3 regions of the Vibrio sp. SCSIO 43136 genome follow, and region 1 is predicted to be linked to each of the others. Evidence: predicted binding sites of a transcription regulator. Region 1 holds the regulator's gene; each other region holds the start of a gene.
What was found. Region 1 encodes CRP, which controls carbon source genes, mostly activating them, when cyclic AMP is high. Its sites were predicted from a motif close to TGTGANNNNNNTCACA; they were not measured.
Positions count from the first base shown of each region.

Region 2: the regulator CRP is predicted to act here: its motif matches at 7,798-7,813, upstream of J4N39_RS15745 (glycogen/starch/alpha-glucan phosphorylase).
Region 3: the regulator CRP is predicted to act here: its motif matches at 7,173-7,188, upstream of J4N39_RS11780 (NupC/NupG family nucleoside CNT transporter).

Region 1 is NZ_CP071848.1:266,174-277,002, reverse strand. It holds gene kefB (glutathione-regulated potassium-efflux system protein KefB) at 1-370, opposite strand, end outside; gene kefG (glutathione-regulated potassium-efflux system ancillary protein KefG) at 354-938, opposite strand; gene J4N39_RS01310 (ABC transporter ATP-binding protein) at 1,061-2,983, shown strand; gene J4N39_RS01305 (TIGR02444 family protein) at 2,980-3,444, shown strand; gene J4N39_RS01300 (hydrolase) at 3,455-4,474, shown strand; gene J4N39_RS01295 (YheU family protein) at 4,431-4,646, shown strand; gene J4N39_RS01290 (phosphoribulokinase) at 4,853-5,722, shown strand; gene crp (cAMP-activated global transcriptional regulator CRP) at 5,965-6,597, shown strand; gene J4N39_RS01280 (DUF1338 domain-containing protein) at 6,704-7,495, opposite strand; gene astD (succinylglutamate-semialdehyde dehydrogenase) at 7,506-8,963, opposite strand; gene astA (arginine N-succinyltransferase) at 8,974-9,993, opposite strand; gene J4N39_RS01265 (aspartate aminotransferase family protein) at 10,091-10,829, opposite strand, start outside.
Region 2 is NZ_CP071849.1:195,517-206,345, forward strand. It holds gene J4N39_RS15720 (DeoR/GlpR family transcriptional regulator) at 1-279, opposite strand, end outside; gene glpK (glycerol kinase GlpK) at 601-2,124, shown strand; gene J4N39_RS15730 (polyprenyl-phosphate transporter) at 2,497-3,411, opposite strand; gene J4N39_RS15735 (hypothetical protein) at 4,016-4,696, opposite strand; gene malT (HTH-type transcriptional regulator MalT) at 4,743-7,451, opposite strand; gene J4N39_RS15745 (glycogen/starch/alpha-glucan phosphorylase) at 7,991-10,444, shown strand; gene malQ (4-alpha-glucanotransferase) at 10,501-10,829, shown strand, end outside.
Region 3 is NZ_CP071848.1:2,476,225-2,487,053, forward strand. It holds gene serB (phosphoserine phosphatase) at 1-105, opposite strand, end outside; gene J4N39_RS11750 (YtjB family periplasmic protein) at 218-841, shown strand; gene deoD (purine-nucleoside phosphorylase) at 976-1,692, opposite strand; gene J4N39_RS11760 (phosphopentomutase) at 1,759-2,979, opposite strand; gene deoA (thymidine phosphorylase) at 2,998-4,326, opposite strand; gene deoC (deoxyribose-phosphate aldolase) at 4,412-5,188, opposite strand; gene J4N39_RS11775 (XapX domain-containing protein) at 5,409-5,579, opposite strand; gene J4N39_RS11780 (NupC/NupG family nucleoside CNT transporter) at 5,780-7,027, opposite strand; gene J4N39_RS11785 (TatD family hydrolase) at 7,229-8,011, opposite strand; gene J4N39_RS11790 (BMP family lipoprotein) at 8,370-9,365, shown strand; gene J4N39_RS11795 (ABC transporter ATP-binding protein) at 9,464-10,829, shown strand, end outside.

The DNA of each region.
Region 1 (10,829 bases):
AGCCCATGCCAATCACTAAACTTGATTGCCAGCTTAAACCGGTGAAGTAAATGCCCAATGCAATCACCAAGCTCGTCACGACCACTTGAGCACCACCTAGACCTAAGATCGGCCGCCGCAGTTGCCACAGTTTTTTGGGGTTAAGTTCAAGACCGATTAAGAACAGCAATAGCACCACGCCGAGCTCGGCAAAATGCAAAATAGCGTCCACGTCTGAAATTAGCCCCATACCCCAAGGGCCAATCATGATCCCTGCAAGCAGATAACCTATCACCGAACCTAAGCCCAGACGCTGTGCTAACGGAACCGCAACGACCGCAGCGGTGAGAAACACAACACTACTGGTGAGGATTTCATTGGTTGCTGCCATCGTCTTCCTCCTGCGTTGCTAGTGAGATAATCCAGTTGCGGTATCGCATAGCATGCTCATTACGGTAGCCATCACTGACATTACGCGCCCAATAAAGCACCATAGGTTCAAGCCACTCCATACGACATAAAGAAGCCGTCAGCTCAAATGGCTGCAAGATCTCAGACAAGGGGTATTTGTTGTAGCCGCTGGAGGCAAATGCCGACTCGGCACCACCCGTAGTAATAATGCAGCGCCACTTTTTACCAGCCAAAGCTAGACCTTCACCGAAGGCAAAGTCTTTTTCTATTACTCTATCCATCCACTCTTTTAGTAGCGCAGGGCACGAATACATGTAGAGAGGGTGTTGGAAAACAATGATGTCATGCTCGACCAAAAGTTTTTGCTCGGCTGGCACATCAATGAAAAAATCAGGGTAATGCGCATACAGATCATGCACCGTGACGTGTGGCAAGCCTTCGATGGCTCGGATCAACGCTTTATTGGCGATCGACTTGTCTGGGTCTGGGTGAACGAAAATCACCAGCACCTTGGGGCTATTGGCGGAAAGTATGCGTACATCCTGCATATCAATAAGTTGTCCATAACTTTGAGCATTTAGCCATCATATCGCAAATTGGATAATGATCGACATTTATCCACTTAGCCCCTACTATTTCACGCACTAAAAGCTAGAGAACACCAAACACCATGATTACTTTTTCCGACATTCAACTTCTTCGTGGCGGTAAGCCATTACTCGAACAAGCCAGTGCGACTATCCACCCAGGGGATAAAGTCGGCTTGGTCGGAAAAAATGGTTGTGGTAAATCGACCCTGTTTGCCCTATTGAAAGATGAACTCTCTATCGATGCGGGTAACTTCTCGATTCCAAAACAGTGGGAACTGGCTTGGGTGGCGCAAGAGACCCCTGCACTTGAAAGGCAGGCGCTTGAATACGTCATCGACGGCGATCGAGAGTATCGAGCGCTAGAACAAAAGCTAACTCAAGCAGAGCAAAATGACCAAGGTACGCTCGCCGCAGAATTGCATGGCCAGATTGAAACCATTGGTGGCTACACCATTCGTGCGCGTGCAGCAGAACTGCTCGATGGTCTAGGTTTTAGCCAAGAGCGGATGAGCTGGAATCTTACCCAGTTTTCAGGGGGCTGGCGAATGCGCCTTAACTTAGCACAAGCGCTGATCTGTCGCTCTGACTTACTCCTACTCGATGAGCCAACCAACCACTTAGACCTAGATGCGGTGATGTGGCTAGAGCGCTGGCTGCAAACCTACCCTGGTACTCTCATTTTGATCTCTCACGACCGAGATTTCCTCGACCCAATCGTGAGCCGTATCATCCACGTCGAAAACCAGCTACTCAACGAATACACTGGTAACTACTCTTCTTTTGAAGAGCAGCGAGCGCAAAAACTTGTGCTGCAACAAGCGATGTTTGAAAAGCAGCAAAAGCAAATGTCACACATGCAAAGCTACATTGACCGCTTCCGTTACAAAGCTTCGAAAGCTCGCCAAGCACAAAGCCGTATCAAAGCCCTAGAAAAAATGGAAAAGGTGCTGCCTGCGCAATTTGATAACCCATTTAGTTTTCAGTTTCGTGAGCCAAGCGCTCTACCAAACCCAATTTTGATGATGGATGAGGTAGCAGCAGGCTACGACGACAATTTAATTCTTGAGAAAATTCGCCTTAACCTCGTTCCAGGAAGTCGAATAGGCTTACTTGGCCGTAATGGTGCAGGTAAATCTACCCTGATCAAGCTGCTCTCTAGCGAACTGAAAGCCAAAGCAGGTGACCTAACTTACTCCCAAGGGGTGAAAATTGGTTACTTTGCACAGCATCAACTGGAAACTTTGCACCCAGAAGAAACCCCGCTTCAGCACATGATGCAAATTGCACCGGACCAAACCGAACAACAGCTACGCGACTACCTTGGTAGCTTTGGCTTTCAAGGTGATAAGGCGCTGGAAAAAGTCGCACCGTTCTCTGGGGGAGAAAAAGCCCGCTTAGTACTGGCGCTTGTAGTGTGGCAAAAGCCTAACTTACTACTGCTCGATGAACCGACCAACCACTTAGATCTCGACATGCGTCAAGCACTGACGTTAGCGCTACAGACCTTTGAAGGGGCGATGGTAATTGTCAGCCACGACCGTTACTTACTTCGTGCTACCACCGATGACCTGTATCTGGTTCACGACCGCCAAGTTGCGCCGTTTAACGGTGACCTAAACGACTACTACAAATGGCTGACCGAGCAACAAAAAGTCGAGAAAAAAGAACTGCAAGCCAACGCACCAGAGAAAAATACTCAAAACAGTGCCGCTGCGAAGAAAGAACAAAAGCGACGTGAAGCTGAATTTCGTAAGCTCACCGCACCAATTCGCAAAAATCTGACAAAACTCGAAACTCAGATGGATAAATTAGGCCAAAAGCTTGCAGAGGCTGAAACCCAGTTAGCAGATACCGAACTGTACCAAGCTGAAAATAAAGCTAAACTTAACCAAGTACTCGCCCTACAAGCCAGCGCCAAAAGTGAGCTTGAAGAGGTCGAGATGGAATGGATGTCCGCTCAAGAGGAGCTTGAGCAAATGGAAACGGAGTTTACCCAGCAATGAGTCAAGAGCACGCCCCTTCCCTCACCCTAGAAAGGCTATGGCAATTTAGCCTGCAATACTACGGTGTGCGGGAGATCGCCGAGGCGTGCCTACATTTGCAAAACCACTATCACGGTAACGTCAATTTGGTCTTGCTGCTGAAATGGCTAGATGAACAAGCATTGGGGCTAGATGATAAACACTGGCCCACACTGCATACCTGCCTCGCTCGCACAGAGACACTGCTACTAAGCTATCGTGAGCTGCGTAAAAAGTTCAAAACCCAACTCCCTGATACCACTTACCGAGAAGCATTGCAGTTTGAACTGCAATTGGAAAAACAGCAGCAATCCGACCTTGTCGACTGCATCAACCATTTACCGTTAAAACCCAACGCTACTCCGTCACTGACTCGGCTCTACTGCAAACAGTTAGGAGCAGACCACCTCATTGACGTATTCTCCCGACCAGCACAAATATAGAGCCGACGTTATGACTATTTTTCGTGCCCCAATCGGGCTTAAAAATCCACATGTTCAAACCCTGTTGCCAAGAATGCTGCGCCGCAGGGCATTATTCCACCCAGTAACCGAGCGGCTTGAGTTACCAGACGGTGACTTTGTTGACTTGGCGTGGAGTGAGTCACCTAAGGCTGCCCAAAATAAGCCAGTGTTTGTGCTATTTCATGGTTTAGAAGGCAGCTTCGACAGCCCATATGCCAATGGTTTGATGCGCGCTTTTGCCAAGCAAGGCTGGCTATCAGTAATGATGCACTTTCGTGGCTGCAGCGGTGAGCCGAACCGTAAGGCCCGAGCCTACCACAGTGGTGAAACGCAAGATGCTCGTTACTTTCTCGAGCAGCTAGATAAGCGCTTCCCAACTCAAGACAAAGTCGCTGTAGGCGTCTCTTTGGGGGGCAATATGTTGGTCAACTATCTCGCTGAGTATAAACACCAACCTCTCCTATCTGCCGCAACCGTGGTATCAGCGCCACTTGACCTTGCTGCCTGTGCTGAACGCATCGAACAGGGTTTTTCCAAAGTATATAGAGAGTATTTACTTGGCTCACTCAAGCGCAATGCCATTCGCAAGCTACCACTTATCAATCAAGAACTCAGCGTTAATGAGCTGCACATCACTAAGCTCAAACGCTTGATCGACTTTGACGAATTGCTAACCTCCAGATTACACGGTTTTGATGGTGCCAACGACTATTACCAGCAATGCTCAGGATTACAGCGACTTAAAGAGGTCTCAGTGCCGCTGCAAGTGATCCATGCGAAAGATGACCCTTTCATGACTGAAGCGGTGATCCCTCGCTTTGCCCTGCCTGACCATATTGAATATCAACTACTGGATAGAGGCGGGCACGTTGGCTTTGTCACTGGTACACTATGGCAACCCCGCTTGTGGCTAGAAGAAGCGCTTCCTGCTTATTACGCATCATTTGTTAGTAAAGAGGTCAACAATGATAATTCCGTGGCAACAGATCGAGTCAGAAACACTGGATAACTTGATCAAAGAGTTCGTCTTACGCGAAGGCACAGATTACGGCTCGCAAGAAATTTCTCTTGATGACAAAATTTCCCAAGTGAAAAGCCAGCTAGCGTCCGGCCAAGCCGTTATCGTCTTTTCTGAGCTACATGAGACGGTGGATATTCAAGTAAACCCTGCAAGAGCATAATTTGCGCCACCCCGAAGTCTTACCGCTCTGATTGTGCAAACAGGTTGAGTTCAACTAAGATAGTTCAACTATATGTTTTTGTGTGCAGGGCATAATAAAAGCGCAATATTCGCTCCTTCCCCTTAGAAAGGGGGAGAGTGGATCGAGCTTCTGATTGGCTTATGCACACAAACTCAAAAATGGAATAATAAAGACAAGGTTCGTCAATGTCAGCTAAACACCCTATCATTGCGGTGACCGGTTCCTCAGGTGCAGGAACCACCACTACTTCTGAAGCCTTTCGCAAAATGTTCAACATGATGGACATCAAAGCGGCTTGGGTTGAAGGAGACAGCTTTCACCGCTACACCCGCCCAGAAATGGACGTTGAAATCCGTAAAGCCAAAGAACAAGGTCGCCATATCAGCTACTTTGGTCCACAAGCGAATGACTTCCCAGCCCTTGAAGCTTTTTTCCGCCGCTTTGGTGAGGAAGGTCAGGGAGAAGTGCGTCGTTACTTACACACTTTCGATGAAGCGGTGCCTTACAACCAAATGCCGGGCACATTTACCCCTTGGCAGCAACTGCCTGAAGACAGTGACGTGCTCTTCTATGAAGGACTGCACGGCGGGGTTGTTGATGGGGATGTGAACGTATCTAAACACGTCGATTTTCTGATTGGCATGGTACCCATCGTCAACCTTGAATGGATTCAAAAGTTTGTGCGTGATACCCGAGATCGTGGTCATTCGAGAGAAGCTGTGATGGATTCCATCGTTCGTTCGATGGATGATTACCTCAATTACATCACACCGCAATTTTCCCGCACACACATCAATTTCCAGCGTGTGCCTACGGTCGACACCTCAAACCCACTTAACGCAAAAGGCATCCCAAGTTTGGATGAAAGCTTTGTGGTGATCCGCCTACGTGGCATGAAACACGTGGACTTTCCATATCTGCTATCTATGATTGACGGCTCATTCATGTCGCGACATAACACACTTGTCGTGCCTGGCGGTAAGATGAGTTTTGCTATGGAGCTCATCGTGCAGCCGATGCTGGTTCAGCTGATTGAAACCGGTAAAATTGGCTAATCGTGAGACACTGTATAAAAAATATCCTCAAGCCGTGATGATGTGCACATTTTTGCGTAGTCGATCACGGTTGAGCCCCGATCAAAGTCAAGAAATGGATTCGGAAACACGTTACTATCTTTATCGAGACACAAGATAGCTTGCAGCGTGGCGTCCGACGTCCTATGCTAGTTGACCAGATCAAATCTGGCTCAGTGCGTACGGAAGCTGCTGAGCATACCCTGCAGAGGAAGTGAAAAATTATGGTTCTAGGTAAACCTCAAACCGACCCTACATTAGAATGGTTTCTTTCACACTGTCATATTCATAAGTACCCATCAAAAAGTACTCTGATCCATGCCGGTGAAAAAGCAGAGACTCTTTACTACATCGTAAAAGGTTCTGTTGCTGTACTTATCAAGGATGAAGAAGGCAAAGAGATGATCTTGTCTTACCTTAACCAAGGTGACTTCATCGGTGAACTAGGTCTTTTCGAAGAAGACCAAGAGCGTACCGCTTGGGTTCGTGCCAAAACTCCTTGTGAAGTTGCTGAAATTTCTTTCAAGAAGTTCCGTCAGCTTATCCAGGTTAACCCAGACATCCTAATGCGCCTTTCAGCGCAAATGGCAAGCCGCCTACAAGTGACGAGCCAAAAAGTGGGTGACCTAGCATTCCTAGACGTAACGGGCCGTATCGCACAGACGCTACTTAACCTAGCGAAGCAACCTGATGCAATGACGCACCCAGACGGCATGCAAATCAAGATCACTCGTCAAGAAATCGGCCAAATTGTTGGTTGTTCTCGTGAGACCGTGGGTCGTATCTTGAAGATGCTAGAAGAGCAAAATCTGATTTCTGCTCACGGTAAGACTATCGTTGTTTACGGCACTCGCTAATTAACGAAATCTGACCAAGATACTAAAAAACCACCAAACATTGTTTGGTGGTTTTTTTTATTCATGAAAGTTAGTTTGTGACAGCTAACTTTACTCATACTGGTTTTTACTGGTCGGTACTTTCGAATATCTTATCCGCAGAGGCGGCAACAAACCCTTGATAAAGCTCACCATCACTTGATGGATAGCGCTTAGCAAACTCGTAAAAGCCGCCAGGAATGGTTTGTTCACCATCATCAAAGCGTACAACCACTTTATCAGCCATGGTCGAAGACTGCTCAAGCAAGACCTCTGCTGAACCTTTCACTTCACCACCGACACTATTGATGGTGAAACCCTCTTGGCTCAAATGGTCATTGACCGCTTGAACCTCTGCGAACTGAGTCAATTGATTCACACTGACGGTAAAATGGTTAGCCCCATAACCGTGTGCTGCCAGCCATGCTGCATATTCACTTTCTTGTGCCAGTTGCTGGTAGTGCTCGAAGCTCAAGGTCCAAGGTCGCCCAGAGTAAAGAAATGCACCATCGTCAAAGTCACCAGAATCCAGCTGTCCAATTAACTGATGCACTATCGCCTGAAGTTCGCTTGAGCACTGCTCTATCAACAATTCACTAATAAATACCTTCGGCAAGTTAGGGTCTGGGTGTTGGAAGTGTTTGGCATAGAGCTTTTTCGCCTCAAAGTGGTATTCGCCACCTTGCTCATAACCCATATCAATAAATGGCTTGGCGAGCACTTCTAGCCCAACCGGAGCTAAAGCGAAGGTTCTCAACGCAATGTGGTCGTTGATCAAAGGTTCATCTTCGGTCAACAGTTGATGCACTTTGTGCGCAGATGGACACATACGAGTAATGTAGTCTTGCCATAAACGCTCAAACATAACTTCAGGGTTCATAAACACTCCTTTATAGGCGAACACCCGGCGATAAGGTGGCAGGAAGCACTGGCGCTTCGCCTTCCATCGATGCCATTGGGTAAGCACAGTAATCCGCAGCATAGTAAGCACTAGGGCGCAGATTACCTGACGCTCCAGGACCACCAAATGGGGCATCACCGCTGGCACCAGTTAACTGACGATTACGATTGACTATGCCAGCTCGGATATGGTCAACAAAGTATTCCCACTCGGCATCATCGGTGGAGACTAAACCTGCGGATAAACCAAAGCGAGTATCGTTAGCTTTCTCTACGGCTTGCTCTAATCCTTGATAACGCACCACTTGCAGTAATGGGCCGAAATACTCTTCATCCGGCAGTTCACTGATGGCGGTCACATCGATAATCCCCGGTGAGACAAATGCCGCTTGTCCCGCTTTCGCCTCAACTAAGCTTGAACCACCAAGTTGCTGCAAACGAGATTGTGCATCTAAGATAAATTGTGCGGCTGCCACTGAGATCTGTGGTCCCATAAATGGTGCTGGCTCAGCAAACGGCTGGTCTACGGCAATGTTAGTCGTGGCAGTAACCAAAGCGTTTAGCAATGCATCCCCTTTATCCCCTACAGGTACGTATAGGCGGCGAGCACAGGTACAACGTTGCCCTGCGCTAATAAAGGCCGATTGGATAATGGTGTACACACATGCGTCCAAATCACCGTAGGCGTCTGAAATCACCATCGGGTTATTGCCACCCATTTCTAGCGCCAGCATTTTGCCCGGTTGACCCGCAAACTGCTTATGCAGGATATGGCCAGTATTGGCACTGCCTGTAAAGAGTACGCCGTCGATACCTTTAGCCTCAGCCAAAGCAACACCCGTTTCTTTGGCGCCCTGCACCAGATTAATCACCCCATCAGGCAATCCTGCTTCTTGCCATAGCTTCATCGCTAACTCACCAGTCCAAGGGGTTTGCTCGGAAGGCTTAAAGACGATGGTGTTGCCTGCAAGCAACGCTGGCACAATATGACCATTGGGTAGGTGCGCTGGGAAATTATATGGGCCAAACACCGCCATCACCCCTAACGGGCGATGACGCAACACGATTTGGTTTCCTGCTGCTTCTTTGGCGTGCTCTCCAGTGCGTTCGTGATAAGCACGGATAGATATCGCAATTTTTCCCGCCATGGCGGCCGCTTCAGTGCGGGTTTCCCAGATAGGCTTACCCGTTTCCTTAGCGATCACTTGTGCGATCTTTTCGCTGTTTTGTTTTACCTTCTCGGCAAAAGCCAACACAATGGCTTCACGCTCAGCAAAGGAGCGCTTCTTCCAGTCGATAAATGCTTTACGCGCCGCAATAACAGCCTCTTCCACTTGGGCTGGTGTTGCTGCCTCGCCTTGCCAAACCGGTTCTAAGTTGTACGGTGATAGCGATTGAAAGCTCTCACCTTTTCCTTTGAGCCATTCACCTGCAATCCACTGAGTCATCGCTCTCTCCTTATTGAGCCAACATACGGACAAAATCACCCGATTCAATATTCAGTGCCTTGGCCACTTCTGGCGTAACAATGGCACTATTCGCTTCAGAGTCATACGCCGCTTGGGCGGCAACCGCTCTAAAGCCTTCAAAATCGGTATTAGCGATCAGAAAATCTTTGGCACTAGTGTGCTCTCCGACCACCACTTTGGCGCGAAACGAGTTGCGAACTGCCTGAATATTGCGTAGGTCACACTCCACCGTTGGACCTGCGTCAAAGATGTCGACGTAACCGCGACAACTGAAGCCTTCGTTTTCTAATAATTTAAGGGCTGGTCTTGTGTTGTCGTGAACCTGACCGATCACCGCTTGCGCCTCTTTGCTCAGCAAGTTGACGTAAATAGGCAGTTTTGGCATCAGATCGGCGATAAAGCCTTTCTTGCCCACCCCTGTAAGGTAATCAGCTTGGGTAAATTCAATTGAGAAGAAGTTGTCTTGCAGCCACTTCCAAAATGGGGAATTACCCTCAGCATCAGAAACACCACGCATTTCAGCAAAAACGGTCTCTGAAAAGCGCTGCGGGTGTTCGGCCATCATTAGGAAGCGACATTTAGACATCAAACGACCATTCAGCCCGTGACGGAAGCTCGGTCGTAAGAACAGTGTGCAGATTTCACTGCATCCAGTGTAGTTGTTACCAAACGTCAGTAACTTAACCACATTGTTCACCCCCAGTTTTGGCGAGCTGTGAACAATTTTACTGATATGATAGGTATAAAAAGGAACATCCCAACCAATGGAGGCTTCAATGCCTGTGGTGCCTGCGACTTCACCCGTCTCGGAGTCAACGCCCACCATCAAATAGCCTTCATCGCCAGGTTCACTTACCTCTGGCTTTTCAAAACTATAGACCGAGTGATCGATTCGGTTGGTCAACAAGGTTTCATCGACCGGTAGTGAAGTAAATCCATGTCCTGACTCAACAGCGCACGTATGCAGCGCCTCGTAGTCGGATTTTGCAATAGGGCGAACTACAAGCATCTCAAATCCCTCCGATGCAAAGTTAAAGCAGGTGATACTGCAATACTCACCTGCCTTTTGTATTTATTGGGTTGCTCCCCAAGGTATAGACTATCCGCTATACCAGTGAAGCGATCGCTTTTTCTAAACGCGCTAGACCTTGCTCGATCTCTTCATCGCTGATCACTAGTGATGGTGTAAAGCGAACCACGTTAGCACCAGCAACGAGAACCATCAGGCCTTCTTTACCTGCGGCTACGAGCACGTCACGAGCACGTCCTTGCCACTCTTCATTGAGTGCTGCTCCCAGCAATAGACCTTGGCCACGCACTTCTGAGAAAATTGGGTACTTAGCATTGATCGCAGCCAGGCCTTCACGAAACTTGGCTTCACGCTGCTTAACTCCCTCAAGGACTTCTGGCTGACTGACGACATCGACTACCGCTTCAGCAACCGCACACGCCAGAGGGTTACCACCGTAGGTCGAACCGTGAGTGCCTACCTTCATGTGCTGGGCAAGCTTCTCAGTGGTAAGCATGGCACCAATCGGGAAGCCTCCACCTAAAGATTTCGCCGTGCTAAGAATGTCAGGAGTAACACCTAGACCTTGGTAAGCATAGAAATGTCCGGTACGGCCATTACCCGTTTGCACTTCATCAAAAATCAACAGTGCATTGTGCTTGTCACACAGTTCACGAACCGCAGCAACAAACTCAGGGGTTGGTGAAATGATGCCGCCTTCACCTTGCAAAGGCTCCATCATGATGGCGCAGGTGTTATCGGAAATATGTGCCGCCAGTGCTTCAACATCATTGTAAGGAAGGTGAGTCACATTGCCCGGCTTAGGGCCAAAACCA
Region 2 (10,829 bases), on a different replicon from region 1:
TGCACCATCGGGGATATGCTTAACCAAGGTTTTCGCGATCTGTGCCTTTTCAAGAGACGAGTGGTCTTGGCGGCTTTGGTAAGGTGTGTTTTCAGCGCTGGTAATGGTGGAAGCGCCACCATGGCTTCGACGCAATTTGTTGTTTTGAGCAAGATCATTGAGGTCACGGCGAATGGTTTGTGGGCTGACATTAAAATGCTCGACCAGCTCATCAGTACTGATCTGTCCATTAGTTTGAACAAGTTCGATAATGGCTTGCTGACGTTTCGTGATTTTCAACCGACTTTCCTCGCTCATTTGAGCACTATAATGATCTAAGTAATTGATGATAAGTTTGTTTGAGTACCTCGTCTAGACTTTGGATCTCCTTTCACTGGAATATGACTCGGTAGTTTGGAGGCAAATTCTTCAAGATGAGAGTTGACTCACGCAGGGATGAGAAATGTCATAAAGTGAGCGTTCTAACACTTTTGTTGCATTTTGGTTAATAATTACGCTCGAATGTATATACTTTTTCGTCACAAGCTTTCGAATGAAACTAATCTTATAAAAATTCTAGACCATTGTGATGGATCTTGACGCTCTATTGAGGAAAAACCTATGCCGCAGCAGAAATACATCGTTGCACTTGATCAGGGAACGACCAGTTCTCGCGCTGTTATTTTGGACCACGATGCCAACATTGTCAGTGTGACTCAACGTGAGTTTACGCAGATTTATCCTAAAGCAGGCTGGGTAGAACATGACCCATTAGAGATATTTGCTACTCAAAGTTCTACATTGGTGGAAGTTTTGGGTAAAGCCGCCATTCGACCTGATCAAATCAGCGCTATTGGTATCACTAACCAGCGCGAAACCACCATAGTTTGGAATAAAGAAACTGGTAAACCCGTTTATAACGCCATTGTTTGGCAGTGTCGCCGTACAGCAGACATGTGTGAGTCATTGCAACAACAAGGGTTAGAAGAGTATATCCGAGAGACCACGGGTTTGGTGTTAGATCCTTATTTTTCGGGCACTAAAGTCAAGTGGATTCTCGATAATGTAGAGGGAGCTCGTGAAGACGCTGAAGCGGGCAAACTGCTATTTGGTACCGTAGATACTTGGCTCGTTTGGAAAATGACCCAAGGCCGAGTGCACGTGACGGACTACACCAATGCGTCCCGAACCATGTTGTTTAATATCAACACCCTACAATGGGATGCTCGACTGCTGGAAGAGTTAGGCATTCCACTGTCGATGATGCCAGAAGTAAAGTCGTCCTCTGAAGTGTATGGGCAAACCAACATCGGTGGTAAAGGCGGGACGCGAATCCCAATCGCAGGGATTGCGGGCGATCAACAAGCTGCACTTTATGGTCATATGTGTGTAAACCCCGGTCAAGCGAAGAACACCTATGGCACGGGCTGTTTTCTGCTTATGAATACGGGCAAAGAGAAAGTGAGCTCGAAAAGTGGTCTGCTGACCACCTTGGCATGCGGTGCCAATGGTGAGCCGAACTACGCCCTAGAAGGCGCTGTGTTTATGGGGGGGGCTTCGATTCAATGGCTTCGAGATGAAATGAAACTATTAGATGATGCAAAAGACTCGGAATATTTTGCGACCAAAGTAGATTCATCGAATGGTGTCTATGTCGTGCCTGCGTTTACAGGACTCGGTGCGCCTTATTGGGATGCTTACGCCAGAGGCACTATCGTCGGTCTTACCCGAGGCGTGAACTCAAATCATATTATCCGCGCCACCTTGGAAAGCATTGCCTACCAAACTCGTGATGTCATTGATGCGATGGAAGAAGATTCCGGCATTCACCTAGATGCGCTTCGTGTTGACGGTGGGGCGGTAGCAAATAATTTCCTCATGCAGTTCCAGGCCGATGTTCTGGACACACCGGTGCTTCGCCCGCAGTTGACGGAGGTAACGGCATTGGGCGCTGCTTACCTTGCGGGGCTTGCAGTGGGGTACTGGGACAGTTTGGATGAGGTGAAAGATAAAACCGATATCGATCGTAGCTTCCCCCCCCATCACGATGAAGAGAAGCGCCAACGTCGCTATAAAGGTTGGAAAAAAGCCGTGCGTTGTGCGCAAGCTTGGGCGGAACTCAACCATGAAGAAGCTGAGGACTAATATCGCAAAAGGCTCATTATTATAGTGGTGGTATTTTAGTCTGCTTCAAACCTTATTGGTGGTATTTATCACTGCCCTGTAAAATCAAAGCGGGAGCCTAGGCTCCCGCTTTGTCATTTATTAGTTAAATAGTTTGAAAAACGTTCAAAAACCACTTGAGCGGTCATTGGCAAAGGCGCATAATTGCGCTGTTCAATAATTCAGCGGAGAATCATTATGAACCCAGCGCAAAGCAACCTAACTTACCGCACAGTAGTGACAGCTCGCGAGCTTGCGGTTTACGGCCTTCCAGTATTATTTATGGCTATTGCTCATATCTTCTACTAATTTGCCAAATTTAGCGCCCAAGTGCCAAGGCACAAGGATGGGCCGTTACTTCTTCTCTGCGACCTTTTCTAAACCCCAAACCAAGCCCACACCAACCAACATCATTACTAGTGCAAACAACCATTGTGAAGGTTGGCCCGTTAATGCCTCGAACTCGAACGGTGTTAGATTAGATTGAACCAGTGGAACTTCTTCACCCTTCGAATTGATACGCCAGCTGATGGTCTCTTTCCATGGCCAGATCTTAGGTAGAGTGCCCAGCATTAAGCCTGTCAAAAAGGCCAGGGTAAAGTCTCGGAATCGCTTAAGTAGCCACGACAGTACGTGAGAAAAGCTAAGCAAACCCACACCACAACCGATAGCAAAAAGTGCTAAAACGTCGATTTGTAAGCCTTTCGCTGCCGCCAGAACGGGTGCATACATGCCGAGTAGAAGCAAAATGAAGCTGCCAGAAATCCCTGGGAGAATCATGGCACAGATTGCAATGGCACCAGCAATAAATACATTGAGCTTTGTATCTGCCATTTCGATAGGGCTCAGTACGGTAATACTGTAAGCGAAAGCAACACCAAGCACGAAGAACACAGCTGTCGCCAGATTGCGTTTTTCCACCTGCTTAAGCACGTGTACGACAGAAATCATGATCAACCCGAAGAAGAATGACCAAGTTGGAATAGGGTGTTCGACCAGCAGCCATGAAATCAGTTTTGCCAGTGTCAGGATGCTTGAAATGATGCCACCAAACAGGGTGATCAAAAATAGGCCATTGATGTGCTCAAATGCGGCTTTGAAACCTTGTTGTTTCCAGATCCCAAGCAGAGAAGGGTTGATACGACGAATGCTTTCAAGAAGTGTGTCGTATATACCAGTGATAAATGCGATGGTTCCACCAGACACACCCGGTACGACGTCGGCAGCGCCCATGGCGACACCTTTGAAAAAAGTTTGCAAATGCTTCATTAGTGCTTGTTATGCTATCAAAAAAGAGGTGGTGCGATTATGACGCATTAACAGAGCTTCGAACAGGGAGAGTTTAAATAATTGTCCCCTATAGATTGGTGAGAACAATATTTTTATTGATGGGCAAAAAAGTTGGCACGGTAGATGCATTATTACTAGTGACCCTTTAAAGCCGAGGGTCACCTAGCCAACTGACGTTGTTAGTGAACCATTTGTTCACATATTTATTTCAGCCAACTGCTCTTGTAGCCGTTGGCTTTTTTTTGTCAAAAATTCACCAAACTTATATTAAGTGATTGAATATTATGCGTGTTGATTATTATGTGAACACTATTGGCTAGAAACAGTTTGCTTAAGAATGATTATTTAGCTCAATTAATCACCGCTGAACAATTATTGACCCCTTAGTCAACTTGATTCACATTTTGCGCCGTGTTGCAAAATGCAATTGCAAAATGCAAATATAGGTGTGGTTTTATTCATTTTTCTGCAAAACGAAAATGAGTTCAGCAGCAATATAAATAGATCTGTATCGAAAATTTGTATAAAAATAAACCAGTTAAAAAGTAGTGTGTCAATTATGTGCTAGGTCCACATGCCCTAGTCAAAAAAGCCAATTGAAGGCCCGAGAGAGTTGCTGTTTCGCCTGGCTTTCAATGACGATGCCATTGCTGGCAATAATTCTGTCAAATGGCCAGGTCATGACCTGTTGAATCCCCGCTCTGAAGATGGCTGGATTATCGATAGACAAGCGGTCTTTGATTGGGTATTTAAGGTGGTTACGAGCGCCTTCTAAGTGAGCGAAGATGCGTTGAAATTTGGGTAGGTGAGACTGAGCACCAATAACAAAGTCTGGCAAGATCAGAGTCTGACTTATTGGATCGCAAAATAGTGTTTTTCTTGGTTGGGTTAAGCCCGAGATGGTGGTCTGCAATAGTTCGCCTTTCCACAGTTCAAAACTTTGATTACTGAGGGCAGCATCGAAGTTGAGATCAGTGCGTTTTTGTACCACCGTAGGCGTAGCGATGAAATATGCCTGTGGGTAGGCTAGCCACCAGTCTGAAAGATGTTGATGCTGATTCGGACTGGGAGCAACAACAGTGGCAATGTTACCCAGTTCACTAAGTGCTAATTGCAGTTGAGTGGTGAGCTCTACCGGTGAAATGATCACAAGTTCTGACGCATGTAGGCGGATGATGACCATCCGTTGTAAGCGGGTACTGATGCCAGTGCCTTGGTAGGCGTCGTAGTACCATAGTCGTTCTGGCGTCCATTGCTTTAACATCTTTAGTCCATAGAAAAAGTGCCGCAACAAGTGCGGCACGTTAAGTTTAGAAGCCCATCAACTTCAACAAATTTTCAGCCGTTTCAATCGCTTCTTTACGGTTAGCTATATTGAGCTTCTGGTAAAGGTTACGAATGTGCGTTTTGATGGTTGTACCGGCAACATCGAGCTCTTGTGCGATTTGCTCGTTACTGAAGCCTGAGTAGATCAGCCCAAGCACTTGCCACTCTCGCTGTGTAAGCGGACTGGTACGAATGAGCTCCGGTACGTTCGGGTGATTGACAAGTTTCTCTACAAAGTTCTCATCGAAATGCACCGAGCGTGAACGCTGCTTGCAAGAAATATCTTTAAGTAGTTGCTGAGCTCGGTGACGTTCAAGATCGCCAAGCCCCGGCTTACTCATCAACCTTTCTAGTACTTCCTCAATACCTGCTCCGTCAATTAAGAAGTTACCTATCATGCCAGTTTGGTTGGTTAAGGTAAGTGCTTCTTTTAATGACTGCTCCGCTTGATTCATCTCATTGAGTTTGGCTGCCAATATAGTTTCAACAATCAAGTTTCGGTTTTGGTCTGTCACCAAATTGTGCTCAATCGCAGCCAGTTGCAGTTTATCAAGTGTTTTTACTGCATCATCATAGCGGCCCAAACTGATGTATGCGCGCGCAATGTTTCTAAGTTGAAGCTGAGTAAAGTGGTTAGTCGGGCTTTGTGGTATTGGTGTCGACTCTAACCACTGCTCGATCTCGATGGTTTCGCCACGGCTTTGCCAGTACAGGATCAAAGAGAGCGAAGCATTTGCATGCCAATCTAGGTGGTCATTAAATTGCTGCATCAAATGCTGTATCTGTTGAATAAAGCGTGCGGCTTTATCAATTTCACCACGGCCAATCGCAATACGTGCCAGCATGGAGTAGCTATGTAGGTGTTTGCTTGGGTTGTCAGAACCCATCACATCGATGCCTTTGTAAGCACAATCTTCTGCTTCTTCAAGACGATTCCAGCACCACAATACTTGGGCGCGTAGGCGTAGCAGGAACTCATGCAGTGGAAGTTGGTGCAGCTTGTGTTCCTCGACGAGTTTGAAGGCACTATCTTGAATTTCAAATGCCGCTTGAACAAACCCTTGGGCAATGAGGATTTCACTCTGCTGCAAAAGCGCCCACAGCACTTGAGGAATGATGTGGTACTGGCGAGCCAGCTTCTCGGTTTGCTGCATCAGTGGTAGAGCACGATCGAGATGACCGAGTACGTGATTCACCTCACCGACGACAGACGTAGCGACAATACGACTGCGGTAAGTGGTCGAATTGATTTGCTCAAGTGCAAGCTCTGCCAACTCCAACGCTTTTTCAGGTTGGTTTTGGTTAATCGCAACCTGTGCCAACAGTGCGTTGATTTGGCCTTTATCATCTGAAGTTAGCTTGATATTGCGGGACTGCATCTCCTTCTCAGCGAGTGCGAGCATATCGCCAACGTCATTGTATCTGTGTTGACTTTGCGCCAGCCAAGCACGCAGCAGTGGCAATTTTGGCGAGGCGTACAGCTGATCTTGGGTCAGTGATTGAATGGCTTTCTCAACCTGCACCAATTCGCCTCGGTTAAACAGTTGCCAGCCATAATCACCCAATATACCTGCGACCAAATCACCATTTTTCGATTTAAGTGCATGACTCAGGGCTTGGTTAGGGTTGCCCTGATGCAACCAGGCTTTAGAGGCGGCTTGGTGAAGATGCTCTTCCTGATTTGGGATGCGCGCTTGGCGCTCATGAGACAAGAACTCACCGAACAGGTTATGGAAGCGATACCAGTTTTGTTCCCCTTCAAGCGGATAAATGAAGAGACCAAAACGGTTAAGAGACTCAATCATACTCAGTGCGTCATCGCGGTGAGTCAGTTGTGCGACCAATTCGTCATTGAAAATGTCGAGCACCGAGCACTGCATGAGGAAGTTACGCGTTTCACTGTCGAGCAGATCAAATACTTCTTCGACTAGGTATTCCCACAAATGTGCATGATTGAATTGGGAAACCGACTCGGCAGATTGAACCAAAGTACGTTTCTGGTGCTGCGCTTGCAGGGCAAATAGCTGCAGTGCTGACGGCCAACCTTCAACATAGCTTCTTAGCGTGTTGGCTGTATGGTCATCGATACCATCGGATACACGTTGATTAAAGAAGCGGGTAGTCTCTTCATTATCAAAGGCCAGCGATTCGTTATCAACCTCGATCATTAGGTCGCGAACGCGCAGGTTTGCAGTGCCAAGTGGTGGTGTTGCTCGTGTCGTGACAACCACGGTCAGGTAATCAGGCATGTGTTTCAAAAAGAATCGCATACCTTCGTGGATTTCATCGTTGTTAACCAAATGATAGTCATCGAGTACAACAAAGCATTCTTTGTGATATTCACTCAGTTCAACAAAAAGCTCGCTAAACAAGCTCGTAATAGACGAGAACTGACGCTTCTCTGCCAATGCTTGGGCATTAGGGCAGGCGTTTTGAGTCGCTTTATTGAGTGCTTGCACAAAGTAGTTGGCGAAACGAAACGTGTCATTGTCGTTTTCATCCAAGCTTAGCCAGCCGACGTTCATTTTGTCCGCAAGCCATTGTGCCGCCATAGTGGTTTTACCGTAACCGGCAGGTGAACGAAACAGCACCAATTTGTAGCAAGGTGCTTGTTGCAGCAAGTCCAATACGCGCGGACGCAAGATTGCGTTATGCAAACGACCCGGGCGTGTAAGTTTAGAAGGAATCCACATTATTGAACCATTCTTAATTGTTATGTCATGTCCGTTAGCTCTGATACTACTTGGCACATTGAGCTGCAAACAATGATCGATCTCTTAATTGTGGGTATGTAATGTGACTTACTCCTGTTTACGCCCCTGTTTTGTGAGGTCTGTCACTAATAGCGTTGATTAAAAGCTATTCATTGTTGATCTTTGCACACGATATGCTGATTTTTAACTGTGCTAAACGGATTTCATATCTTTTCGTCGTATTGATTTTGGAGGCGAATGTGATCTGAGCAGCATTATTGATGATGAGAGAGAAATAGTGGTCAGTGCACGAAATAAGCAGACCCTTGAGCTTGTTGAGTGCGGTTGTGAGTTAAGTCACTGAGTTAGGTCTCAAAACGGACCCATTTTGTGAACTAACTCATCAATGGGAGGGGGGTAAGCCCTCTACGCCCTATCTTCTCCTCCTACTCCTGCGTGCAATCAGGAGGATGTTTTGGCAACCACCTAGATGCACGATATAGCGTAAATGGATTACACCTTAATAGTGAGATTTCAACATGAAGCCTACAGAGCAAAAAAAGTTCGATAAAGAGCATTTTAAGAGTGCGGTAAAGCAGCATCTTGCGTCAACATACGCTAAGACAGAAGAAACTGCTACTCCACGTGCATGGTACCTAGCAATGGGGCGTGCACTTGCTGAACTATCAACTTTCGATCTTCTAGAAACGGAAAACGACCCAAAAATCAAAAATGCTAAGAGCGTAAACTACCTATCTCTTGAGTTCTTGATCGGTCGCCTAACAGGTAACAACCTGATCAGCATGGGTCTTTACGAGCAAATCACTGATGCAATGGCTGAGCTTGGTCAAAACCTGACTGACCTTCTAGAAGAAGAGCGTGACCCTTCACTAGGTAACGGTGGTCTAGGTCGTCTAGCAGCATGTTTCATGGATTCATGTGCAGCGCAAGAATTCCCAACTATCGGTTACGGCCTGCATTACGAATATGGTCTATTCAAGCAATCATTTGAAGAAGGTCGTCAGAAAGAAGCACCAGATGCATGGTGTGGTGTAGAAGGTTACCCTTGGGAAGTTGCTCGTCCTCAGCTTGCTCAAGAGATCGGTTTCTACGGTCACGTTGAAGTAGTGAACGAGAACGGCAAAGAAGTTCGCAAGTGGGTTCCAGGTATGACAGTTAAGGCGATGCCTTGGGATCTACCAATCGTGGGTTACGAATCAAACACGGTTTACCCGCTACGTCTTTGGGAATGTCAAGCAATCGCACCATTCTCTCTAGAGAGCTTCAACAACGGTGACTACTTCGAAGCACAGCACGGTCTAATCGATGCGGGTAACATCACTAAAGTACTTTACCCGAACGACAACCATGAGAAAGGCAAAACTCTTCGCCTAATGCAGCAGTACTTCCACTCAGCAGCTTCAGTACGCGATATTCTACGTCGTCACGAAGAAGCAGGCTTCACTCTAGCTGATCTACCTAAGCAAGAGACTATCCAGCTTAACGATACGCACCCAACTATCGCGATTCCTGAGCTAATGCGCATCCTTATTGATGAGAAAGGTCTGTCTTGGGATGAGGCGTGGGAAATCAGTGCAAACACGTTTGCCTACACTAACCACACTCTACTACCAGAAGCACTAGAGACATGGCCAGAGTCGCTAATCCAGCGTCTACTTCCTCGTCACATGGAAATCATCTTCGAAATCAACCACCGCTTCCTACAAGAAGTCCGTGCAATGTGGCCTGGTGATGGTGAGAAACAAGCTAAGCTGTCTATCATCGAAGAAGGTTTCAACCGCATGGTTCGCATGGCTAACCTATGTGTAATCGGTTCTTACGCAGTAAACGGCGTAGCGGCACTTCACTCTGAGCTAGTTAAGAAAGATCTATTCCCAGAGTTCCACGAAATGTACCCAACTCGTCTACATAACGTAACGAACGGTATTACTCCACGTCGTTGGTTGAAATTCTGTAACCCAGGTCTATCTAAGCTAATCACTGACAAGGTGGGCAGCGAGTGGCCAGCAAAACTTGAGCAACTTGAAGGTGTAGCTAAGTATGCAACAGACGCGAAATTCCAAAAGGAGTTCATGGCTGTTAAGAAGCAAAACAAACAGCGTCTTGCTGATTGGGTTAAAGAGAACATGGGTATCGAGCTAGATACTAACGCTATCTTTGATGTGATGATCAAGCGTCTGCATGAGTACAAGCGTCAGCACCTAGATCTGCTGCACATCTTGTCTCTATACCACCGCATCATCAACGAGCCAAACTTCGAGTGTACTCCACGCGTATGTTTCTTTGGTTCTAAAGCGGCGCCAGGTTACCACCTAGCGAAAGAGATCATCTTCGCTATCAACAAGATCGCTGACAAGATCAACAACGACCCACGCGTTGGCGACAAACTGAAAGTGGTATTCATCCCTGACTACCGTGTGAGCATGGCGGAAATGCTGATCCCAGCAGCTGACGTTTCTCAACAAATCTCGCTAGCGGGTAAAGAAGCATCGGGTACTGGTAACATGAAGATGGCTCTTAACGGCGCTCTAACTATCGGTACGATGGATGGTGCAAACGTTGAGATCCGCGAAGAAGTAGGCGACGAAAACATCTACATCTTCGGCCTAGATGTTGAAGGTGTTCAAGCGCTTAAAGCACAAGGTTACAACCCGTACGATTACTACCATGCTGACCACCTACTGAAAGCGTCACTAGACCTACTTCTAACTGACGAGTTTACTCCAGGCGAACCAGGTAAGCTACGTGCAACCTTCGATAGCCTATTAGACGGTGGTGACCCATACCTAGTACTAGCAGACTTTGCTTCTTACGTGAAAGCGCACGAAGACATGGGTGCTCAGTACCGTGACCAAGCAGGCTGGGCTAAGAAAGCTATCCTGAACACTGCACTGGTTGGTAAGTTCAGTTCTGACCGTAGTATTCGTGACTACGTGAATAACATCTGGAAACTAGAAGCAGTAAACCGTTAATTCCATTATTTACACCCTACTAGAAGGCGGGCAGTGGCCCGCCTTCGGAGAGAGCGATGAAACAACAATCAGTATTAAAACAAGTCGCTGAGATGGCTCGTATTACCGACAGCTACGTCAGCGCATGGGGCGACGAAGCCTCCGTGTCGGATGAAACCATTCGTTATTTGCTAACCGCACTTGGCTACGATACTTCTAATGATGAAGCCTTGTTAAAGTCAGCTGAGAAGAAGCACAAGAAAGACGTGCTGCCTCCAGTGTTGGTACTGCGTGATAATCAACCAGTACATATCCCACTGCACTTAGGCACTTCAGCTCGTGAGAGTGAGTTCAGTTGGCGTTTAGAAACCGAACAAGGGGAAGTTCTAGAAGGCTATCTTCAATC
Region 3 (10,829 bases), 960 kb from region 1:
AAAAACAATCCAGTTAGCGGTCTTACGATCATGAAAATGGCGAGTTTGTGTTTCTGGAAAGCGCTGACGTAACGTCGTGCGCTTACTGATCTTTAATGCAGTCATAACTTCCTAGTCATTGTGATATCCATTTATCCAAACGTTAACCTATTGCAAAACGAAAAGGCAAGCTACAATGTAGCTCATCCAGTTAAGTTACTGTCTTGAGACGTTATCTATGAGTAGCTCAGTTATTTCATTTCGCTCTTTTATCCGTGTACTGGCCATGCTGGCGGTACTGGCACTGTTTAGCTTTATGATCCAAAACAGTTTTATCATCAGTAAAGGCAATGAACGCATCCAAGCCCGCCAATTGGAAACCCTAACTAATATGTTGGCGACTCAAGCAGCGCTGTCTGCGAGCTATATGCTGGTGAATGATGAACAAGAAAGGCTACTCAAGCTCACCAATCAACTTGCCAAAGACCGTTTGGTGTTAGATGCCACTATCTACGATGCCGAAGGGGTTAAGCTGGCTGCCAGTGAAAATGCCACTCCTGTAAGAGAAGTGCTTGGCCTAGATACCCCGTTGTCTACCGCCAGTATTGGCCGCCAACAGTTGGTCGAACCGATTTATCACCAAGAAAACCTGATCGGCTTTGTTCGCATCACCTTTGAAAAAGGCATGGTGACGGCTATCTCAGACCATCACTACCGAAATAGTGACCGTACCATGTACCTGATGTTAATCATGAGTTTTATCAGTGGTCTGTTGATTAGTTTCTTATTGCGACGCCACGTAAAACGCAACCGAGCAAAACAGCGTAGTAGCGAAGAGAATTTGTTGTTGAAGCAGGTTTAAGAAACGGGTGAAAGGGTGAAAGGGTGAACAACCTACCCACTCGTCTTAGAATGAGCAAGTTTTATCTCCCCCCTTTCTCCCTTAGCGGCAGCGTCCGTTTCCCGTTAGCGAAGCGTCCGCTTTACCGATAAAAATCACTTATCGCCTAGAAGAACAGAATCCAGTGCGATTTCCATCATCTCGTTGAAAGTAGTGGCACGCTCATCAGAAGTCGTTTGCTCACCAGTTTTGATGTGATCTGAAACGGTACAAATTGCTAGTGCTTTTGCGCCGTACTCAGCACATACACCATAGATGCCTGCCGCTTCCATTTCCACGCCGACAATGCCGTACTTATCCATCACGTCAAACATTTCTGGATCTGGCGTGTAGAACAATTCAGCTGAGAAAAGGTTACCCACTTTTACGTCAATACCACGTGCTTTGGCCGCTTCTTCTGCATTTTTTACCATGTGGTAGTCAGCAATCGCTGCAAAATCGTGGTCTTTAAAACGAATACGGTTTACTTTCGAGTCAGTACAAGCACCCATACCAATAACGACATCACGTACCTTAATATCTTCGTTAACGGCACCACAGCTGCCAACACGAATGATTTTCTTAACGCCAAAGTCTTTGATCAGCTCAGTCACGTAGATTGAACATGATGGGATGCCCATACCGTGGCCCATCACAGAAATCTTACGACCTTTGTAAGTGCCAGTGTAGCCATACATATTACGTACATCACATACCTGCACTACATCTTCTAGGAAAGTTTCCGCAATGTATTTAGCGCGAAGTGGGTCACCAGGCATCAGTACAACGTCAGCAAAATCACCCATTTCAGCATTAATATGTGGAGTAGCCATGTAGAATTCCTTGTTTATTAAGTAAAGAAAAACAGATAAAGCCCCTAACGAGTAGGAGCTTGGAAATTATAGAAAACTCTTACCATAGTCCATGGCAGAAGTTTCAAAGTAGCTTGCAAGGCTTTGGCCGATATCAGCGAAGCTATCGCGACGACCAAGTGAACCTGCTGGAACCTTGTGTCCGTAGACCAATACAGGGATATGTTCTCGAGTGTGGTCGCTGCCCGGCCAAGTTGGGTCACAACCATGGTCTGCGGTTAGAATAAGTACATCATCTTCTTCTAGCATCTCCAAGATTTCTGGAAGGCGCTTATCAAAATATTCTAGTGCCGCGGCATAACCTGCCACATCACGGCGGTGCCCGTAAGCTGAGTCAAAATCAACAAAGTTGGTAAATACGATTGAGTTATTACCTGCTTTTGCTATTTGCTCTTTAGTTGCGTCAAACAGAGCTTCAAGGCCAGTAGCTTTCACTTTTTGCGTAATACCACAGTGCGCATAAATGTCGGCAATCTTACCAACAGAAATCACATCACCGTTTTTCTCTTCCACTAATTTCTGAAGCACTGTCGCTGACGGTGGCTCAACAGAAAGATCACGGCGGTTACCAGTACGCTCAAAGCTACCCGCTTTGTCACCCAGGAATGGACGCGCAATCACACGGCCGATGTTGTAGTCTTCTAGCTCTTCGCGCACAATTTGGCAAAGCTCTAACAGGTTGTCTAAACCATAAGTCTCTTCGTGACAGGCAATCTGGAACACTGAGTCAGCTGAAGTGTAAAAGATAGGCTTACCTGATGACATGTGCTCTTCGCCCAAGTCATCTAACACTTGGGTACCCGATGCGTGGCAGTTACCTAGGTAGCCTGGCAAGTTAGCACGAGTCACGATGCGATCAAGCAGCTCCTGTGGGAAGCTGTTTTTTTTATCAGTGAAGTAACCCCAATCAAACAACACTGGTACACCAGCAATTTCCCAGTGACCTGATGGTGTATCTTTACCTGATGATAGCTCAGCGGCATGACCGTAAGCACCGATCACTTCGATATTCTCATCCATACCAGCATGAAGCTTGCCCGTTGACTCTTTCGCAGCCATTGCAAGGCCAAGCTTAGATAGGTTAGGTAGCTTAAGCTCACCACTGCGCAGATCGTTATCTGCGTTACCTAGCGCACACTGCTCAGCGATGTGGCCAAAGGTATCTGAACCTACATCGCCAAATTTTTCCGCATCCGCAGAAGCGCCGATTCCGAATGAATCTAAAACTAAAATAATTGAACGTTTCATAATCTTCTCCACCGTTCTTTATACGTCTTCCGCTCGGATCTGGCGGTAAACATTTGGTGTTGGGGTATAAGTACCACCCACTGTAATTGCTTCACGCAGTGCGTTAGCCGCTTCTTGCCACTGTTCTTCACTGCGAGCATGAATAATCGCAAGCGGGGTGGCTTGGTCAGCGGTTTGACCAAGGCGGATAAAGCCATCAAAACCTACAGCATAGTCGATAGTGTCAGTTGCCACACGGCGACCACCACCCATACCGACAACTGCCATGCCAATGGCACGAGTATCCATCGCAGATACAACGCCTTCACTATCGGCATAAACTGGCTTGATAACTTCCGCTTTTTCTAAGTAGTTATCGTAATTCTGTACAAAATCTTCAGGGCCACCTAAACCTGAGACCATGCGACCAAAGCACTCAGCCGCCTTACCATTGTCCAAGACTTCCATTAATCTAGCTTGTGCATCTTCGGTATCGCTCGCAAGCTTACCTAGCACAAGCATCTCGGCACATGACGCCATGGTGACTTCTAGCAATCGAGGGTTGCGGTATTCACCAGTCAGGAAGCGAACGGCTTCACGAACTTCCAAAGCGTTACCAGCAGAAGACGCCAACACTTGGTTCATGTCAGTGAGTATCGCTGTCGTCTTAGTACCAGCGCCATTGGCCACTGCAACAATAGATTTAGCCAACTCTTCAGAAGCTTCATAAGTTGGCATAAATGCACCACTACCCACCTTCACATCCATCACTAAAGATTCAAGGCCTGCAGCCAATTTCTTTGAAAGGATAGATGCGGTAATGAGAGAAATATTATCGACAGTCGCTGTGATATCACGAGTAGCGTAAACACGTTTGTCCGCAGGGGCTAGGTCACCCGTCTGACCTATGATTGCCACCCCAGCATCCTTGGTCACTTGACCAAATACTTCATTGGTAGGGGTAATATCATAGCCCGGAATCGACTCAAGCTTATCCAGCGTGCCACCCGTGTGGCCTAAACCACGGCCAGAGATCATTGGAACGAAACCACCGCACGCGGCCACCATAGGGCCAAGCATCAGCGAGGTCACATCCCCGACTCCACCAGTAGAGTGTTTATCTACAATTGGACCGCCAAAGTTTTGCTCGGCCCAATCAATTACCATGCCGGAATCTCGCATTGCACAAGTCAGAGCAATGCGTTCTGGCATGGTCATTTCATTGAAAAAAATAGCCATCGCAAACGCTGCGATCTGGCCTTCAGAGACTGTATTTTTGGCAACGCCTTGAATGAAGAAGTTGATCTCTTCATTCGTCAGTACTTCGCCATCACGTTTTTTACGAATAATTTCTTGTGGTAAATACATTAGTACCTCCTCAGCATCCTGCTGAGTACAAAATAAGTATAGGAGAGTTGGGATAAACGGGGTGCAAGCACCCCATCTAAATGACTTAGTAAGCTGCAGGGTCTGCAGTTTCGTCACTCACTTCTAATGTATTAAGAAGGTTTGTTAGTAGGCTTGATGCACCAAAGCGGTAGTGCATGTTGTCTGCCCAGTCAGCGCCTAGGATGTCATCTGCCATCGCAAGGTAAGCTGCTGCGTCTTCCGCCGTACGAACGCCGCCAGCTGGCTTAAAGCCAACCTTAGCTGCAACGTCCATATCACGGATAACTTCGAGCATCATACGTGCATATTCAGGGGTAGCGTTAACTGGCACTTTACCTGTTGAAGTCTTGATGAAATCAGCACCTGCTTTGATAGAAATTTCAGAAGCTTTCTTGATCAATGCTTCCTCTTTTAGTTCACCAGTTTCGATGATCACTTTAAGAAGGATATCACCACAAGCTTCTTTCACTTGCTTCACAAGTTCAAAGCCCACTTCTTCATTACCAGCGATAAGTGCACGGTACGGGAATACCACGTCAACTTCATCTGCGCCGTAAGCGATCGCCGCTTTGGTTTCAGCAACGGCAATCTCGATATCGTCGTTACCGTGTGGGAAGTTAGTTACTGTTGCAATGCGAACTTCAGGCGTACCTTGTTCGCGCAGCGTTTTCTTCGCAACCGGAATAAAGCGAGGGTAAATACAGATTGCTGCTGTGTTACCTACAGGTGATTTCGCATCATGACAAAGCGCAATCACTTTTTCATCAGTGTCGTCGTCATTTAGCGTGGTTAGGTCCATAAGTTTTAGCGCGCGCAATGCTGCTGCTTTTAAATCGCTCATTTGTATCTCCGAAAAGTATATTCATTTAGTAGCGGTGGATGTTTCCACCGGATTACAACATGAACGGACTTGGTTCCCTGAAGACTTGAACCGAACACGTCGGTTGCAATTGCTATCCTTGTCACCGCACAGTACCAGTTTGGTCTATGGCACAGCAGTTATTAACTGTGACTAACGTATATATGCTTGGTTACCCTCAATAAGCTCACTTCCTGTAAGCTCAGCTGAAGAATCGTTCAATGATCCAATGGTAAGCCATGCCGCCTAAGTACACCCCAACAATTCCCATCACTCCAGAAAGCACTGGAGGGGCAGGAATAGGCAACTTAAGCGCAGAAAATAAGATGCCAACGACAAATCCTGCCAGTGTCGCTAATAACACTTCGTTCATAGCATTCACCTTAACTTCCATAGATACATACATTATAGATATTTCAGCAAAAACTGTAGCCGTATCTAGAACGCAAACGGTTTGTATCTCAAAAAAAACGAAACTGGCCTTTAGCCAATTCCCAAAAAAAAACACCCCGCAGCAATGGCTTGCTACGGGGTGTTTTAATACAGGCGTCTATAAAATATCGACCTTAATTCTTACATGCCAGCTAGGCTTAGGCAGAAACCAGCGATAGTAGCGGCCATCAAGTTAGATAGCGTACCTGCGATTACTGCTTTAACACCCATGCGAGCGATATCTGGACGGCGTTTAGGTGCAAGGCTACCTAGACCGCCAAGTAGAATCGCAATAGAAGAAAGGTTTGCGAAACCACATAGAGCAAATGAGATAATTGCTTTAGTTTTCTCAGACAGTACCACTTCTGGGCTTTCTGCTAGGTAAGGTGCAAACTGAGAGTAAGCAACAAATTCGTTCGCAACCGTCTTCATACCGATGAACTCACCAGCAACTGTAGCTTCAGCCCAAGGAACACCGATTAGGAATGCTAGAGGTGCGAAGATGTAACCAAGGATCATCTCTAGGCTTAGCTCAGCCATACCGAACCAACCACCGATGCCACCAAGCATACCGTTGATTAGAGCAATCAGACCGATGAATGCGATTAGCATTGCACCAACGTTAAGCGCTAGTTGAAGACCTGCAGATGCACCGCCTGCTGCTGCGTCGATAACGTTAGCTGGCTTGTCTGCGCCTTCTTGACTGATATCGTCAAGTTGCTCAATAGCTTCTTCAGTTTCTGGCTTGATGATTTTAGCAAACAGAAGACCACCTGGTGCTGCCATGAATGACGCAGCGACTAGGTATTCAACTGGCACACCCATAGAAGCGTAACCTGCTAGTACACCACCAGCGATAGATGCTAGACCACCACACATTACTGCGAATAGCTCAGACTGAGTCATGCGAGGTACGAAAGGACGTACAACTAGCGGAGCTTCTGTTTGACCAACGAAGATGTTCGCCGCTGCAGACATAGATTCCGCACGAGAAGTGCCTAGTGCTTTTTGTAGACCACCACCAAGAATCTTGATAACCCACTGCATAATGCCTAGGTAGTACAGCACTGAAATTAGCGCTGAGAAGAAGATTAGAGTAGGTAGAACACGGAACGCAAAAATGAAACCTACATCAAATGTTGTTGCTAGGTTGCCGAAAAGGAAACCAGAACCTTCTCCACCGTAGTTGATTACACTTGAAACAGCATCAGAAATGCTGCGTAGGATCTCTTGTCCCCAAGGAACGTAGAGAATGAACGCACCCAGTGCGAATTGGATGGCAAATGCGCCACCTACAGTACGTAGATTAATAGCTTTGCGGTTGTCAGATAGTAGAACTGCGATTGCAATCAGCACTACCATGCCAACCAGGCTCATAAACAGGCTCATAGTTTATGACTTCCTTATAATTAGTAATTTGGCGTGTAACAATTTTTGAAACTCAAAAACGAGGTGGATTATACAAACCCTCACCAAAGAAGCTAGCACCCCCCTCACACTTTCGTTCTACCAAGGAGAAAAATCAGCACATTTTTATGATTTAGATCACATTTTAACTGCAATAGGAGAACGTTTGCGCTTTCATAAAGATCATAGATCACAAATGCCAAATAGTAATTTGCTATTTTCCTTCACTTGTGACGCAATCGTTTGCTTTTGTTCCGTTCGCAGGGTGTTCAACGAAGTTAGCACCTCAGCGACTCTTTTCGGCTCATTAGGCACACCTTGATACCCACTTAATGGCATATCAGGGGCATCTGTTTCAAAAACGAGCGATTCTAAGGGTAATCGTGCAATCGTTTGCCTAGTTTTGTTCGCTCTCGGGTAAGTGATCACCCCACCGACACCAATTTTTAGCCCGAGATTGATGTAATCCATCGCTTGCTGATAACTGCCACTAAATCCGTGAACCACACCTCCATAATCTGGCTGGGTCCGTTTTAAGCTCTGGATCATCTCTTGGTGGGCTTTTCTTGAATGCAATATCACTGGCAATTTGAATTGGTTTGCCAACAAGATTTGCTGCTCAAGTAACGAAATTTGCTCATCAACCTGCTCTTTACCTTGAAAGAAATCTAATCCGCACTCCCCTACTGCGACACATTTTTGACTGAGCCGAAACGACTCTTCAAGTTGCCACTTCAACCGCTGTATTGAGTTGTCATTTATCCCACCTAAAAACAGTGGATGAAATCCGAATGCGTAATAAATTTGGGCATGCTTTTCGCCAAGTTTTATCAGCTCAGCCCAATTGTCTTGATTGATACCCGGCACAATGAAGTGTGTTACGCCCGCTTGAAGCGCCTCATTAATCACAATTTCTAAATTTTTTTGCCTCGCAACAAGGTCTAAATGGCAGTGGGTATCTATCATTGCTACTCCATATTTTGTTCGGTCAACAACGCCTATTATAATGACTGTCTAGCGACGAATTCGGCAATAGTTCAATGTAATCGATTGCAATATTAAAACAGATGTTAAGCCCTATATATCAAGGGGTGCGACCACTAATAAGACTTATATCATTATCAATTGAAATTCCCATAGATCCTGTGAGGCAAACGGTTTCTTTTCATAACCGCAAACGATAAAATGGCCTATAGTGTTTATGGAACTAATGCATTTGATGCAGATAAATCATAAACAAAAGTTTACTAGGTATTAATTGTAGGACTCACCTAGCCAATCCACCGTCGGTAATCTCCTCTCCGACAGAAACAGGGAATTGATCGTGAAAAAAACTATTCTAAAAGCATCTGCTCTTGCAGTGGCAGTCGCATCATTTGGTGCATTTGCAGCAAAACCAGCCGTGGTTTACGACACAGCAGGTAAATTCGATAAATCATTTAACGAAGCTGTATTCCAAAAAGGCGTAAAAGTTTTTAAAGCCGATAAAGGCATCTCAGTACGTGAATTCGAACCACAAAACGAAGCTCAGCGTGAACAAGGTCTCCGCCGTCTTGCTAGCCGTGGTTTCACTCCTATCGTTGCTGTCGGTTTCAACATGGCATCTGCGGTTGAGAAAGTTGCGACTGAGTTCCCTGATATTCAGTTCACTATCATCGACATGGTGGTAGACAAACCAAACGTTCAGTCAATCATCTTTAAAGAGCACGAAGGCTCATTCCTTGTCGGTGCACTAGCAGCTAAGACCTCTGCAACAGGCAAAGTAGGTTTTGTTGGTGGTATGGACATTCCATTGATCCGTAAGTTTGAGTGTGGTTACCGCCAAGGTGCAATGCACGCTAACCCACAAGTGGAAACATTCCAAAATATGACTGGCTCAACTCCAGCGGCTTTTGCTGACCCAGCAAAAGGCTCTGAGCTAGCAAAATCTCAGTTCTCTAAAGGTGTGGATGTAATCTACGCTGCTGCTGGTGGTACGGGTATGGGTGTTTACCAAGCCGCAAAAGATGCAGGTAAATACGCTATCGGTGTAGATTCAAACCAAAACCATCTACAACCAGGCACCATGCTAACGTCTATGGTGAAAAAAGTTGGCCTTGCTGCTTACAACTCTTGGGAAGAAGCTGAGCAAGGTAATTGGAGTGCTGGCATCAAAGTGCTTGGTCTAAAAGAAGGTGCGGTTGAGTGGGCTTATGATGAGCACAACCAAGCGTTAGTTTCGGAAGATATGAAAGCATACCTAGCTAGCCTGCAAGAAGACATCATCGCAGGAAAGATCAAAGTTCATGATTACATGGCAGATAACACCTGTAACTTCTAAACTTTAGGTTTAGACAACTTTCGATCTGTTAAAAATAACGCCGCTGTTTGGTTGCACGACCACATAAACAGCGGCGTATCACTATAAGGCAATATCTCGTGACACAAGAACAATCTATTGCCATTGAACTCAAAAATATCGATAAGCGTTTCGGTGCGGTCCACGCAAACCGAGATATCGATCTGCGAGTTCCTTCAGGCACGATTCACGGCATAATTGGGGAAAATGGTGCGGGTAAATCAACCCTCATGAGCATCATTTATGGCTTTTACCACGCAGACCACGGCGAAATGACGGTAAACGGCCAAGCCTACAAACCCGCCAATTCACAAGAAGCGATCAGCGCAGGCATCGGCATGGTTCACCAACACTTTATGTTGGTAGAAACCTTTACCGTGCTTGAGAACATCATCCTCGGTGCTGAAGACGGCTGGAAACTGACAGAGAGTATCGGCAAAGCACGCAATAAACTGAAAGCACTGGCTGATGATTATGGTCTCGAAGTGCCGCTAGACGCTATAGTAGGTGAGTTGCCCGTCGGTCTTCAGCAGCGAGTTGAAATTCTAAAAGCACTCTACCGAGGTGCTAAGATTTTGATCCTCGATGAGCCAACAGGCGTGCTAACACCACAAGAAGCGGATCACCTCTTTCGCATCTTGGATAAACTGCGCTCCCAAGGCACCACAATAATGATCATTACTCACAAGCTACGTGAAGTACTTGCGATCACTGACAACATCTCAGTGATGCGTCAGGGTGCAATGGTGGAACACGTGGTGACAGCGCAGACGGACAAGGAATCTCTAGCTGAGCTGATGGTTGGTCGTAAAGTACGCCTGAAAGTAGACAAGTCTGAAGCATCTCCAAAGCAAGAACTGATTAAAGTGGATAACCTACAGTACTTTGATGACTCAGGTGTTGAACGAGTCAAAAGCGTTAGCTTCGGGGTACGACAAGGCGAGGTTGTCGGCATTGCAGGCGTGTCTGGTAATGGTCAATCAGAGATCCTCGGACTGCTATCTGGGATTTTACAGCCCTTCTCAGGCCAGATAGAGCTCAATGGTCACAAGATAGATAACACGACCACCTTAGACCCTCGCCAAGTGCGAGCTATCGGTGTGGGCCATATACCTGAAGATCGCCATAAACAAGGACTTATCAATAAGTTTGAAGCGCAAGAAGCATATATCCTTGGTTATCATCACCTCCCTGACTACAACAAAGGGATGCTGCAAGATAAAGCGGCGATAAAGCTTAGCTGCCAACAAAGCATGGATAAGTGGGATGTTCGCCCTAACGATACGACGCTCAAGACCGCAAACTTTTCTGGGGGTAACCAGCAAAAACTGGTGATCGCTCGTGAAATGGAGCAAAACCCAGATGTACTGCTCGTCGGTCAGCCAACCCGCGGTGTTGACATTGGTGCTATCGAGTATATCCACCAGCAAATCATCGCAGCTCGCG